Regions from separate parts of the Halomonas sp. N3-2A genome, predicted to be linked through region 1. Evidence: predicted binding sites of a transcription regulator. Region 1 holds the regulator's gene; each other region holds the start of a gene.

Region 1 (4,190 bases):
CTCTTCTTGATGGGTCGCTTCCGCTAAGCGCATCAGGCGTTCGTTCACCGTGCCAAGCAGACGCTGCTTACCGAGGGAATGAAGGGGTTCTATCTCAACTAACACATGCGCACCGGCACGGTAAGCATGTAACTGGAAACGGTTTGATCGAGCGGGACACTTAAAGGTGAGAGGCCCCGGCAAACGCTGCTGACCTTGGAGCTCATAGCGTACGCGCTGGCTTAAGCGCTTGCCTAGAACGCTGGAGAGCGTTGCGAGACGCCCTTCAGGAAGGCTTACTCTCAGCAATTCAACAAAGTTGCTACTAAATGCCTGTATGCGCCGACAGTCAGCATCGAGCACCAGTAATGCACCGAACGACTGTAGTAGCGAGTGATGCTTCGACACAGAGATGGCCTCAAGAAATCTCTTTACCCCTCAGTCTGCTGCCTTAGCAACAGTTCAACGCGCCGGTTGGCGGATCTACCTTCCGGTGTTGCGTTACTTTCCATGGGTTGGGTATCGGCGTAACCGACTGCCCGCATACGTGAAATAGCAACTCCCTGGCGCTCAAGATACTGGACCACCGCAATGGCGCGCCCTACCGAGAGATCCCAATTTGAGGGGAAGCGAGAGGTAGCAATGGGAACATTATCCGTATGCCCTTCTACTGAAATTTGCCCCTCAAAGGATGCTAACACTGCCAGAAGGCTTTCTAACACATCTTGCCCCTGGGGCGTTAGTACGGCATCACCGCTAGGGAAAAGCAAGCTGTCGTCGATGCGCAGCGTAACACCTTCTTCACCTTGAGAGACACTAACCCCGGGGATATTAAGCTCAGTCATTCGCGGCTTGAGCCCGCTTTGCCGAGGATGGATACCGGTTGCTAAGCTGGCCAACGGAAGCGAGGTGATAGCACTTACAGAATGCATTCTATCGCGGTCAAAGGCTTCCCCTCCCCCCGGCGGCGTCAACGCAAGCAGTAAGACAAACAGCGTGATTAACAGCGTTAATACGTCTAAATAGCTCGTTAGCCACCCTTCATCGCCCTCCCCCGGCACAGTGGGCAATTCCAACGCGTGCCGTGAATCACGATCTAGCATGGCGCTACCCTTTTGCCGCAGAACTAACCGTTGGCCGCGGTTTTACAGCGGCATCGCGGATCTCGTCATGATAGTTAGCAACGAAGGAATTGAGCGTTTCTTCAATAAAAGAAGGCAGCCGCCGTTTGGTAATTAACGAAATGCCTTCCAGCACCATGTTCATGGTGATAAGGCGTTCTTCCGTGCGCCGCTCCAGCTTGACGGCAATCGGTTTGAACACCAAGTTGGCGAGCAGAATACCGTAGAACGTTGTCAGCAGAGCCACAGCCATGCGCGGGCCAATAACGTCAAGATCGCCTGCATCCATCACTTCCAGCATATTGACCAAGCCCACCAAAGTACCGATCATGCCAAACGCGGGCGCGTAGGTGGCCATGGTACGAAATATCTGCGCCTCAGCATGCTCCCGTGCTTTTAATCGTGCGATGCGCCAGCGCAGCATATCGAAAATTTCGTCCTCTTTCGTGTTAGCAATCACCAGTTGAATCCCGGTGCGCAAAAAGGGGTTACGAGTGTGCTCTAGCTCCTTCTCAACCGCCCTGACATCGCCTTTAAACCACAAGCGCGCCATGGAAACCAGTTCGTTGATATCATCACGCACATAGGTATTTTCACGCCGAAACACCAATCCCACCAGGCGCACCACGCGTAGCACTTCTTTCAGCGGATAACTAATGAAGGTAGCCGCCAAGGTGCCCGTTACCACAATGGCTAGCCCCGGCAAGTTAATAAAGCTTTCTGGCGACTCTGCAGTAAAAAACAGCACGCTTACCAGCAACAGCATGCTGGCAAAAATACCGATCAGCGTAGATGGGTTCATCAACGGCTCCTCGCCGGTTAGTCGTGATTAATAGTGGCGTTAGGTGGTGTCATATAAGCGAGCGCGAAGCCTGCTAATCGCTTGGCTGTGAAGCTGGGAGACTCGGGATTCGGTCACACCCAGCACCGCCCCGACTTCTTTAAGGTTCAGCTCTTCTTGGTAATACAACGCCATCAGTAGCTTTTCACGCTCAGGTAAGGCGTCAATCGCGTCAATTAACGACTGGCGTTGCTGTTTATCTAACAACTGATCGAAGGGCAGGTTAGTGGCTTCCTCCGTTGCGGACTCGGCCCCTTCGGCCACCAGTTCTTCGAAGGGCAGCAACTGGCCACTGTTCGTATCATTGAGCAATTGCTGATACTCACTAAGCGGCATATCCAGGTCACGCGCGATCTCACCCTCTTCCGGCGGGCGCCCTAACTGCTGTTCAAGGCGACGCACCGCATCATCCACGGCTCTGGCAGAGCGGCGTACACTACGCGGCAACCAGTCACGTGTGCGCAGCTCATCCATCATGGCACCGCGAATACGCTGACTTGCAAACGTGGCGAACGTTGCTCCCTGGGTCGCATCAAAACGCCCTAGCGCTTCTAATAAGCCCACCATGCCAGCTTGAATAAGATCATCCAACTCAATACTTGCGGGTAGTCTTACCTGCAGCGTTAAGGCCTGACGTCTTACCAGTGGCATGTATTGGGTTAACAGCTCGCTCTGTTTAATCCTGCCTTGTGCTGTATACATCCTCGTGCCTCACGGCTGAACTCTGTTCACTGGTAATTCACAATCACTTGCAGTTCCTGCACCCGTACCGGGCGCTGGCCCGGCGTCAACGCAAAACGAAAGTGCAGCGGCCCACTGACCTGTTTTCCGGCTAACGCAGTGGTTGAACCTCGCATAGCAGTTAAAGGAACACACTGCTCAGGGTGGCATAGCCACGCATTAACCGGCGCATTAACCGGCATTTGAAAACGCCAATGAATACGCTCTATCGCAGCATGCTCTACCTGCGCCCCTGCTGGCGGCTGAATGGGCTGGCTGCTGACAGCTCGGTCACTCATCGCGACCAGTACGCTGGGCACCTCACTACTCCAACTGCCCGTCGCGGCATAAGCACTCATGGTGATGACGCTTAGCGCCACCATCAACACCCTTTTGAGCAGCCTGTCAGCTTTGCAGGTATCGACCTTGAAGTCAGCGAGCATCGACATTGTTATTCCTTATCGGGGCGCTTGATAGCCGCTGTTAAAGCACGGCTACATAGCGTCAGGCTAGCTGTCATCGCGCCAGCAGTAAAAGCTCTATATCCAAGTAATAGCTGGCTGCTTCGCGCAGGTTATCGAGTAGACCTCGGCGCGGCAAATCTGGCTCGTGCAGCGCTAACAGCTGCCTAGGGCCACCGTTTTCCTGCATTTGCCGCAACGAGCGGTACATCTGGGCGAAAGCATCGGCATCGCTATTAATCCATAGTGCCCAACGCGGAAAGCGCGCTTTCAGTTGGCTAAGATTAGCGGCATCCGCATTGACGATGTGAATATCCCAATCATCCGGGTCGCCAGCCCAACGTCGCCCCAGCACTGACCATTGGGCTAGGCGCCCTTTTACTCTTGCCACCTGCTGATCGCCACCGTTAGGCATACCGATCACGATAAGCGGCTTCTGCGGCACCGAGGGCGATGCGCTGGTTTGCGCTTGGGCAGCAGTTGGCGGCACCGTTAAAGAATCGGTCATAGCGGTCAGTGGTTCAGCTGCAAGTTCGTCTCCCGTGGGATCACTCTCAACTGACTCTGCTTGGCGCTGCTGGCGCTGTAAATCTGCCCACTTGCGCAGGCCCGCTGCCTGATCCGGGGCGCTCATGCCAGCCCCTCACGGCTAACGCTGCTGAGTTGGCGAATGGCGTCACGGGCCATAAACGCGTGAACAAGCGCATCTAGCATCGCTGTGTCGCGCCGCTTACGCGTGGTGCCCAACAACCTTAACAAATCGGAGCGCAGTGCTATCGCAGCGTCATCATTGGCGATATCTAAGTGTCCCGCTGCAGCAGCGACACCGCTGGCCATCAATAAGCGAACCTCCGAGCTTACTTCGCCATCATCCGCATCTTTCAACTGCTGCCAAGCGCGCTTGGTTAGGCTAGACACCCCTTCGCTTTGCAACTGGATAACTAGAAGCGAACGCACATCCGCACCTAATCGGGCAGGCGTTAACCAGTAGCGACGCGCGATGCGTTTGCCATTTTCTGGATCGCGAACTTCACCAACCCATGCCAACAGCGGAGTACCAGCGGCGTC
Region 2 (4,190 bases), 1.5 Mb from region 1:
GTTAAACGTCGCGGACGGCTGTATGTCATTTGTAAAACGAATCCGCGCTTCAAAGCGCGCCAGGGAGGAAAGCATAAAAAATAAGCAGGGCATACCCCAGGTCCAGCGGCTTATTTTTATCAACGCTCAATACGGCGTTTGAACTCAGGGATGGTGCGTAATATCAGTCAGTTAAGGCTGACTAGCATTATCCCCTAGCTCCATATAGCAAAGCGGCCACAGCGCCGTCATTCCTGAGTCACCGCACCGTCATTCCCGAGTGGGGTTATCGGGAATCCACCTTGACCTTGACCTGCAGCAGCGCAAACCCCAGGTCAACATGGATTCCCGCTAAGGGCCTGCGGGAATGACAAAGTGGTAGGGCCTGCAGGAGTGACGAGGGCGGCTCGGAGGGCTGGGGTGGAGTCATCGTCAGGCACTTATTAAACAAAAAAACCAGCCCATCAGATAATGCCGGTCGGCTTAACTGACTTGCATTAGGGGTGGAGCGGATCTTTTGTTAGCAAGAGCTTAAACATGTTAGCAGTTGGCTATGCTGTTCGGGGTGCGCAGCAATTAGGCTGTTCCATTGAACAGGATTTTCCTCACCAGAGATATCCGTGACGGTGTATCCAGCTTCCCGAGCTATCACAATACCGGCAGCGATATCCCAGAAGTCGAGCGCGGCGCCTTGCGACCAAAAAGCATCAAACCGACCTAGGCTGAGATAAGCGATCTCAAGTGCCGCTGAACCAGGGCTGCGGATACCCGCCACCTGGGGCATTAGGGCAGCAAGTTGATTTAGCGCTGTCGTGCAGTCGCCTTTGGCATGGTAAGGCAGGCAAGTGCTCACCAGCATCTCGGTCAGCGGGCGAGGGGCTGGTGTTGTTAATGGGCGATCATTGAGAAAGGCGCCTGTGCCTTGGCCTGCCCAGAGCATTTCATCAAGCAGTGGTTGATAGACAACACCGATGATCAGCGCATCGCCTTTGGTGACCGCAATAGACACCGAGAAGTGAGGCACGCCATGTAGAAAATTGCTGGTGCCATCAAGGGGGTCAATGATCACGGTATAGTCGCTATCGGTGGGCGTCAGGCCACTTTCTTCGCCAAGGAAAGCGATATCGGGAAAAGCGCTGCTGATGCAGTCGATAATGATACTTTCGGCTGCCGTATCGTAGTAGCTAACGAAGTCAGATGTTCCCTTTTGCTCAAATGCAATTCGCCCCTTTTGCGAATACCCCTCACGCAACAGCGCGCCAGCCTCATAGGCTGCTTGCTTAACTGTTTCCAGCAAGCTGTTTTCGCTCTCAAGCATGTCGTTTCTCCTGGGGGCTTGTATGGCTGTTATCAAATCATTTGGTAAAGGTAACTAACCATCCATGACGTGGCGATGACAGTAGACGTTTTTGGTTTGGTAGATCAGTTGTTTAGTACAAGCATATCGTTATGAAAAGAGGATTAGGCCTCTCTGATTGACTTTACTGCTCGTTAACGCAAATAATAATTATTGTTATTTATTTTGTGGTGTTAGTTAAGGCAGGAGGCCAATCAGTGGATACCCAGACCTGGAGCGCTGAGTTAGAAGATATCTTCGTTAATCAGCGGCCCCGGCTCTGCTGTGTCGCCGCAAGAGTCTTGGGAAATGCTGATCAAGCCGATGATGTTGTGCAGGATGCTTATCTAAAAATTTCAGAAGCAACCACGCTTTTTGAGGTGAAGCAGCCCATCTCCTACGTGTCACGTGTGGTGCGCAACCTCGCCATTGACCGTTGCCGCCGTTCGGCATTTGAGTCAACGCTGTTTGCCAAAGAAGAGGAGGGGGAGGCTGCCTCTTATGCGTCACACTCTCCAGAGGTGATCGCGATTGATCGTCAGGCCTTGGCTCAGGTGGTGGACGCGTTGGACGAGCTACCTGAGCGTACGCGGCGCGCTTTTGAGCTCTACCGGTCGGGGAGCCATACGCAGCGGGAAGTGGCCCACTTATTAGGTATTTCCACCACGTTAGTTAACTTTATGATTCGCGATGCACTGACTCATTGCCGCCAGTCGCTTCAAGGTCAGACGTTGCCAGATCGGTAAGCCTACGTTCCGTCCCTTCTTTGTGGTCGCTTTGTTACACTGTCAACGAACAACGATAGCGTTGAAACCCTAGGCGCTTACCGAGTCAGTTGGTCGATGGTAGGCAACAGTAGCGAGGTTTGACTGTAACGATGGATAACGACAGCGGCGATGATGCCGTTTGGCAAGTGGCGCTAGATTGGCTGATGCGCGAGCATGAAGAGTCGTTGAGTGATGCTGATCGCGAGGCGTTCCATGCGTGGCTAGCGGCTTCTTCTCAGCATCGCAGGGTATTTCATGAAGCCGAACAGCTATGGCTGCTAACGGGGATGATCCCCCGCAGTGATGAGCGCAACTGACAAATCATCGCTTTTTGCCCATTCTTTTTTTGTTCCCCCCTGGTTTTCTTCCTTGATGGTTTAACGGCTTTCATGTTTTTAAGCACTAGAGCCGTTTGCCCTCACGCGTATTTTTCCTACTTTCTTTCTCCCCAGCATTAAATTTCTATATACCTCACTCGTCATTATGTAATGAGAAGCAATTGTGTTTATTTTCTCATTTCTTAGACAACGGTGAGGTTAGTTCCATGACAAGCTGTTTTGATCGTGAAGATGGTGTCTTCCGCGTATTAGTCAACCACGAAGAGCAGTATTCCCTGTGGCCCGAGTGGAAGGCGATTCCTGCGGGCTGGACAGATACGGGTGTACTTGGCGATAAGCCAACCTGCCTCGATTACGTCGAAAAGACTTGGACCGATATGCGCCCGCTGTCGCTGCGTCAGTGGATGGATGAACAAGCTAATAGCGAGGCGGAGCAGGTGAATGCAGGTTAAGCGCTTAAAGCTGCTCTGTCTGCCCTGTGCTGGTGCCAGTGCCACTATGTATCTGCGCTGGAAGCGTCAGTTGCCCGCCTGGATCGAGGTGCATCCTGTTGAACTACCTGGACGTGGCGAGCGCCTGGGCGAGCCGCTTATCGATGACTTCGAGACCCAGGTGGTGCGGCTGTGTGAAGAGCAAGCAACGCGAATGCGCGGCGACTTTGCCTTGTTCGGTCACAGCATGGGGGCGCTGCTGGCCTATGGCATGGCGGCACGCTTGCGCGATGTGGGGCGCCCTCAGCCACGAAAGCTATTCGCCTCGGGGAGTGCAGCGCCCTCAATGCGTGATTCAGATCGCTTGGCGGGTCTTGATAACGATAAGGCCCTAATTGCGGATCTTCGCCAACAGGGCGGCACGCCAGAGGAGGTATTCGAAAGCCCGGAGCTGTTGCGCCTCACTCTCGATGTGTTAGCGGCGGACTATCGTCTCTGCCGTAGTTTTCGTCATCGCAGCGGGACGCCATTCGACTACCCGGTAAAGGCTTTGGCGGGCTTCGATGATGAGATCGAGAAGGTGCGCTTGGAAGCGTGGCAGCGCGAAGCAGGCGGTGCGTTCTCGTTGAACTGGTTCGAGGGAGGACACTTCTTTATTCGCCAGCAGGAAAGGCAGGTGTTGGCAGCCATCAAGCAGGCGCTGACCCTACGGCTAGAGGAGGTGCTTTATGCAGCGCCTGCAGTTAGCTGAAGGGGCTCCTGAGGGGCTTGAAGTCTGGCGCTTATCGCTCGATCTGAACGCCCCGGTGGCTGACGAAGATGATCGGTTGCTGAGTCGAGCCGAGTGGCAGCGCGCCCAGCGGCATCGCTGTCACGCCGATGTCGTACGCGCCGTGGCGACTCGCGCGGCTCTTCGGCGACTGCTATCAGCGCACACCGGTATAGCGCCAGAAAAGTTGCTGTTCACTCAGAACGCTTACGGCAAACCAGCGTTGGAAAACGCTGATGGGCCTATCTTCAATGTCTCCCACTCTGGCCATGTCGCCCTGATCGCGCTTGCTCCCGGCGGCGCGGTGGGGGTCGATATTGAGCGCTGCCGACCTGAGGCCGAACTGGCGCCGCTGCAAGGACTGGTGCTATCGCCGAGTGAGCGGTTCGACCACTCACTGCCCTTTATGGAGCGCTGGGTGGTTAAAGAGGCGGTGCTCAAAGCCTTGGGGCTGGGCATTGCGGATCATTTGCAGTCGCTCTCAGTCACCCCTTCTTTAGAGCTGCCAGACACCTACAACCTTGAGCACTCGCTTCCCATTTCATCACCTTTGCAAGCATGGCCGCTGCC
Region 3 (4,190 bases), 940 kb from region 1:
ATCCCTTGTAGAGCGCTACACCCGAACAGAACAAACCATTGAGCGGACCATCTCCCGCTACCGTACCCAGTTCGGCCAGTTGGATAGCATGCTTGCCCAGATGGACCAAACCAGCGACTATCTAACCCAGCAGTTTGATGCCCTCGACGCTCAGCTTGGGCGTAAATAGTCGCTAAAGTAATTGGGTGGTTGTTGAACGCCTACGCTAACGCCTGCTTCCTGCAGGCGTTTTCATTAGAAAATTCCCATTTCTAGTAAAAAAGTATGTAAAGCGGCGAAAGCGCGAAAAGGCGCTAAAGTTGTACGCTTTTCTGCCGATAGCAGTGCTGTTAAATAAACGGGCGTGCGCATGCGTGCCTGGGTCTTATGGTTTAGCCTTTTGCACTGAGGAATACCCCCGCATGGCGACGATAACCTCTCTTGGCGTTGGTTCTAACCTTGATCTCAGTGGTTTGCTTGATCAGCTTCAAGCGGCTGAGCGGGGCAAGCTCGCGCCAATTACGCTTCAAAAGAAACAGCAGCAGGCGAAAATTTCTGCTTTCGGTCAACTTCAAACGTCGCTGAACTCGTTTCAAGATGCGGTCGCCAAAATCAACGACCCCAAGCTCTACCAAAGCCTTTCCGCCAATGTGCGTGGCGATGCCATTAAAGCGACTGCCGCCGCAGATGCGCTGCCGGGCAGCTACCGGGTAGAGGTCAGCCAATTGGCCACCTCTGGCACGCTGGCCTCAAACCGCGTGGGAGAGCGGGACGCCGCCCTAGATCTACAAGGGGCGACCGCGCTGCAACTGACCTTTGGCGATGGCGAGAGCGTCGAGATCAACATCGTAGAAGGCAGTAGCCTTGCGGATATTCGTGATGCCATTAACGCTGATAAAGAAGCTGGTGTTAACGCCACGATTATCAACGATGGCACCGGCTATCGGCTGGAACTTAGTTCTAAAACGACCGGTGCAGACGCCTCTATTGAAAACTTTAGTTTTGTTGGTGCCGGTGGCACCGTAGTGCCTGGCCCCTTTGCTGAAGGTGCGGCAACAAAGCGCCCAGGGGAAAATGCTGCGCTTACAGTTAATGGCATTGCGATTAGTAGTGCGGAAAACAGTATTGAAGGCGCGATTCAAGGCGTAACGCTAAATCTTACTGAGCTTGATATCGTGGACGGCGAAACAGCTTCCAGCACCATTAATATTGAGCGCGATACGCTAAAGCAGCGCGAAGCGATTAATGGCTTTGTAAAAGCGTTTAATGACTTAAAAGGCACCATTGGCAAACTCACTCGCTTTACCGGTGATAGCGAAACCGCTGGCGAGCTAGTGGGCGACAACACCGTGCGTACCATCGAATCCCGGCTGCGCAGTGTATTAACCGGCGGGGTAGAAGGCGGTGAGTTGTCGACCCTTAACCAGCTAGGCATCACTCTGCAACGAGATGGCAAGCTCAAGGTCGATGAAGAGACGTTAGATGACTTGGTCGCCAATAACCCCCAGGCCCTCAATGACTTTTTTGCCGGTGAAAACGAGGGCGACGGCATGGCGGGTAGGCTAAACACCACTATCGAACAGATGCTGGGCAATAACGGGGTGGTCAAACTGGCGATTAGTGGCGCGGAAAATCGTGTTAAAAGCTTGGACGATCGTTTCGAGCGTATGGAAAAAACCATTGAAGGCACCATCTCTCGCTACCGCACCCAGTTCGGCCAACTGGATGCGATGATTGCCCAGATGAATAGCATGAGTTCCTACCTCACCCAGCAGTTTGATGCCCTGGATAATCAGTTAGGCCGCAAGAAATAACCTTAACGCTTCGGTTGAGTAGCCACAGATAAGTAGTGCGGTGTAACGAGCGAAGCGAGGCACCCGCAATGGGCGGCGCAAGCCGCCCATTTGTTGCTCTAGTAAAAGTAAGCCTCTCACCCTACAGTTACCAAACATTACATCTTTTTTTACTAATCACCCTAAAGATTCCCCCCGCCGTGCCGTTAATTCTAATAACGGCGCACAAAGTGGCCGAATAGCAGGCCTTCCGGCCAGTGTTCATGCAAGGAGAATCACACCATGTCAGTGATCAATACCAACATTACCTCCATGATTGGCCAGTCCAACCTGTCCAAATCACAAAATGCCCTGACCACGTCTATGGAGCGTCTGAGCTCTGGTCTGCGTATCAACAGCGCTAAAGACGACGCAGCTGGCCAAGCCATCGCCAACCGTATGACCAGTCAGATCACCGGTTTGTCTCAAGCACAGCGTAACGCTAACGATGGTATCTCCGTTGCACAGACTGCTGAAGGCGCCCTGAACCAGGTTAATGATAACTTGCAGCGTGTTCGTGAGTTGACCGTACAGGCACAAAACGGCACCAACAGCCAGGATGATTTGCAATCCATCCAGGACGAAATCAATCAGCGTCTTACCGAGATTGACCGTATTTCAGAACAGACTGACTTTAACGGCGTTAAAGTATTGTCCGAAGATCAGAGCCTGTCTATTCAAGTAGGTGCCAACGACGGTGAGTCTATCGACGTTGTCCTGGAAAAAATCACTTCTGACACACTAAATTTAACCAGCTTCAATGTAAACGGCCCGGGTGAGAATCTTGGCGCAGCTGTCGCTGCAGATTATGAAGCTGCCTACGGTCAGGGTACTGGTGTAACCACCAATACTGTTAACGACTTCTCTGCCGATTTGGCTACAAACTTAGGTGTTAGTGCCGCCGGTGTAGACAGTGCTGCAACTGCTCAAGTTGATGATAATGGTAATTGGTACGTTGACGTTACCATTACTGCTCAAAATAACGCTGAAGCAAAAGCACTTGGTTTACAGGGCATCGAAGCGACTTCCGGCACTGCGGTAACCTTCCAAGTGGCACTTGATCCCTCAGAAGCCGCTGTCGCTACTGGTAATACCACTGCTGCCTATACTGTTACTGGCACAGACTTGGGTGCAAAAGACCTGCTAAGTTCTGCGTCCACTAACCCGATGGAAAAGCTTGATGCGGCTCTTAAACAGGTCGATGAGCTGCGCTCGGGCTTGGGTGCCGTTCAGAACCGCTTTGATTCTGCGATTACCAACTTGCAGACTAACGAAACCAACCTTTCTGCTGCTCGGTCACGTATCGAAGATGCTGACTATGCAACAGAAGTAGCTAACATGACCCGTGCACAGATTCTGCAGCAGGCGGGTACCTCTGTACTAGCACAGGCTAACCAGATTCCGCAGAACGTACTTTCACTGCTGGGCTAAGCCATCGTACTACTTATCCGTACTTGCGGATTACCTACAGGCCTCCTTTATGGAGGCCTGTCTTGTTTTGCGGCTGGAATGAACTCAGTTAACAAGTATATTCAGCGCTTTTCGTACCTTTGGAGGGAAGGGGCATCAGATATGATGTCATGTATAGCTTAACCGCCTTCAGGATGTTCTCTACCATGTCGAATAAAAAGCCCTATCGCTCATCAAATAATGCTCGCCAGCGCACTTTGGATACGAGAGGAACAACGCAAGCATTGAAGAAAGCCAGAGCGCTAACGGAGCGTCAGCCAAAAAATATTTCTGCGTGGAAGCAGCTCAGTGCAGAACTCTCAGAAGCAGGGCATCTACAAGAAGCGCTTGAGGCATTAAATAGCGCAGTTTCTTTACAACCAAATGATGCCGAAGTGCTAGCGCTACAGGGGCGAATGACGCATCAATTGGGCGACCCTGATCGCGGGTTGGCGTATTTACAAGCGGCTATCGAGTTACGCCCTAATTATGCTAAAGCACAACACTATATGGGCTACATCTATTATACCCAGGCACGTTTTGATGAAGCGCTACAGCATGCCGAAATAGCCTGCGAGTTAATGCCCGACGATGTGGATATGCTTAACACATTGGGCAATATTTTGATGCAGAAGTTTGAGTATGGTCGAGCAAGAGATGCGCTTGAAAAAGCTGCAAAATTAGCACCCAATAATTATTTGTCCTGGAATAATCTGGGTAATGTTTATAATGCTATTGGAGATCTTGATAAAGGACTTGAAAGTTACGGTAAAGCGCATCGAGTTAATCCCCATGCGCCGGGCCCTTTTTCCAATATCATTACTACATATCACTACCACCCTGATAAGACAGGTGAGGAGATTACAGCGCTATGTAAGCAGTGGGAAAGTAAATTTTTATCAAGTGTTACCACGCTTTCTTATGCTAGTC

What was found. Region 1 encodes FliA, which starts transcription of late flagellar genes. Its sites were predicted from a motif close to CTAAAGTTNNNNNNNNNNCNGCCGATA; they were not measured.
Region 2: CEK60_RS10380 (MbtH family protein) is a predicted target of FliA. The motif match lies at 2,537-2,563, and genes of this name have one in related genera.
Region 3: CEK60_RS21415 (FliC/FljB family flagellin) is a predicted target of FliA. The motif match lies at 1,955-1,981, and genes of this name have one in related genera.

What each region holds. Positions count from the first base shown of each region.
Region 1 covers NZ_CP022286.1:3,701,795-3,705,984, forward strand. Annotated here, with positions in the region: gene CEK60_RS17290 (sensor domain-containing diguanylate cyclase) at 1-387, opposite strand, end outside; gene CEK60_RS17295 (OmpA/MotB family protein) at 411-1,082, opposite strand; gene CEK60_RS17300 (motility protein A) at 1,087-1,902, opposite strand; gene CEK60_RS17305 (RNA polymerase sigma factor FliA) at 1,942-2,643, opposite strand; gene CEK60_RS17310 (flagellar protein FlhE) at 2,670-3,110, opposite strand; gene CEK60_RS17315 (hypothetical protein) at 3,178-3,756, opposite strand; gene flhF (flagellar biosynthesis protein FlhF) at 3,753-4,190, opposite strand, start outside.
Region 2 covers NZ_CP022286.1:2,212,608-2,216,797, reverse strand. Annotated here, with positions in the region: gene ykgO (type B 50S ribosomal protein L36) at 1-84, shown strand, start outside; gene CEK60_RS10395 (inositol monophosphatase family protein) at 500-1,297, opposite strand; gene CEK60_RS10390 (RNA polymerase factor sigma-70) at 1,534-2,061, shown strand; gene CEK60_RS10385 (FecR/PupR family sigma factor regulator) at 2,193-2,399, shown strand; gene CEK60_RS10380 (MbtH family protein) at 2,627-2,872, shown strand; gene CEK60_RS10375 (thioesterase II family protein) at 2,862-3,602, shown strand; gene CEK60_RS10370 (4'-phosphopantetheinyl transferase family protein) at 3,580-4,190, shown strand, end outside.
Region 3 covers NZ_CP022286.1:4,637,285-4,641,474, forward strand. Annotated here, with positions in the region: gene fliD (flagellar filament capping protein FliD) at 1-169, shown strand, start outside; gene fliD (flagellar filament capping protein FliD) at 402-1,793, shown strand; gene CEK60_RS21415 (FliC/FljB family flagellin) at 2,055-3,242, shown strand; gene CEK60_RS21420 (FkbM family methyltransferase) at 3,428-4,190, shown strand, end outside.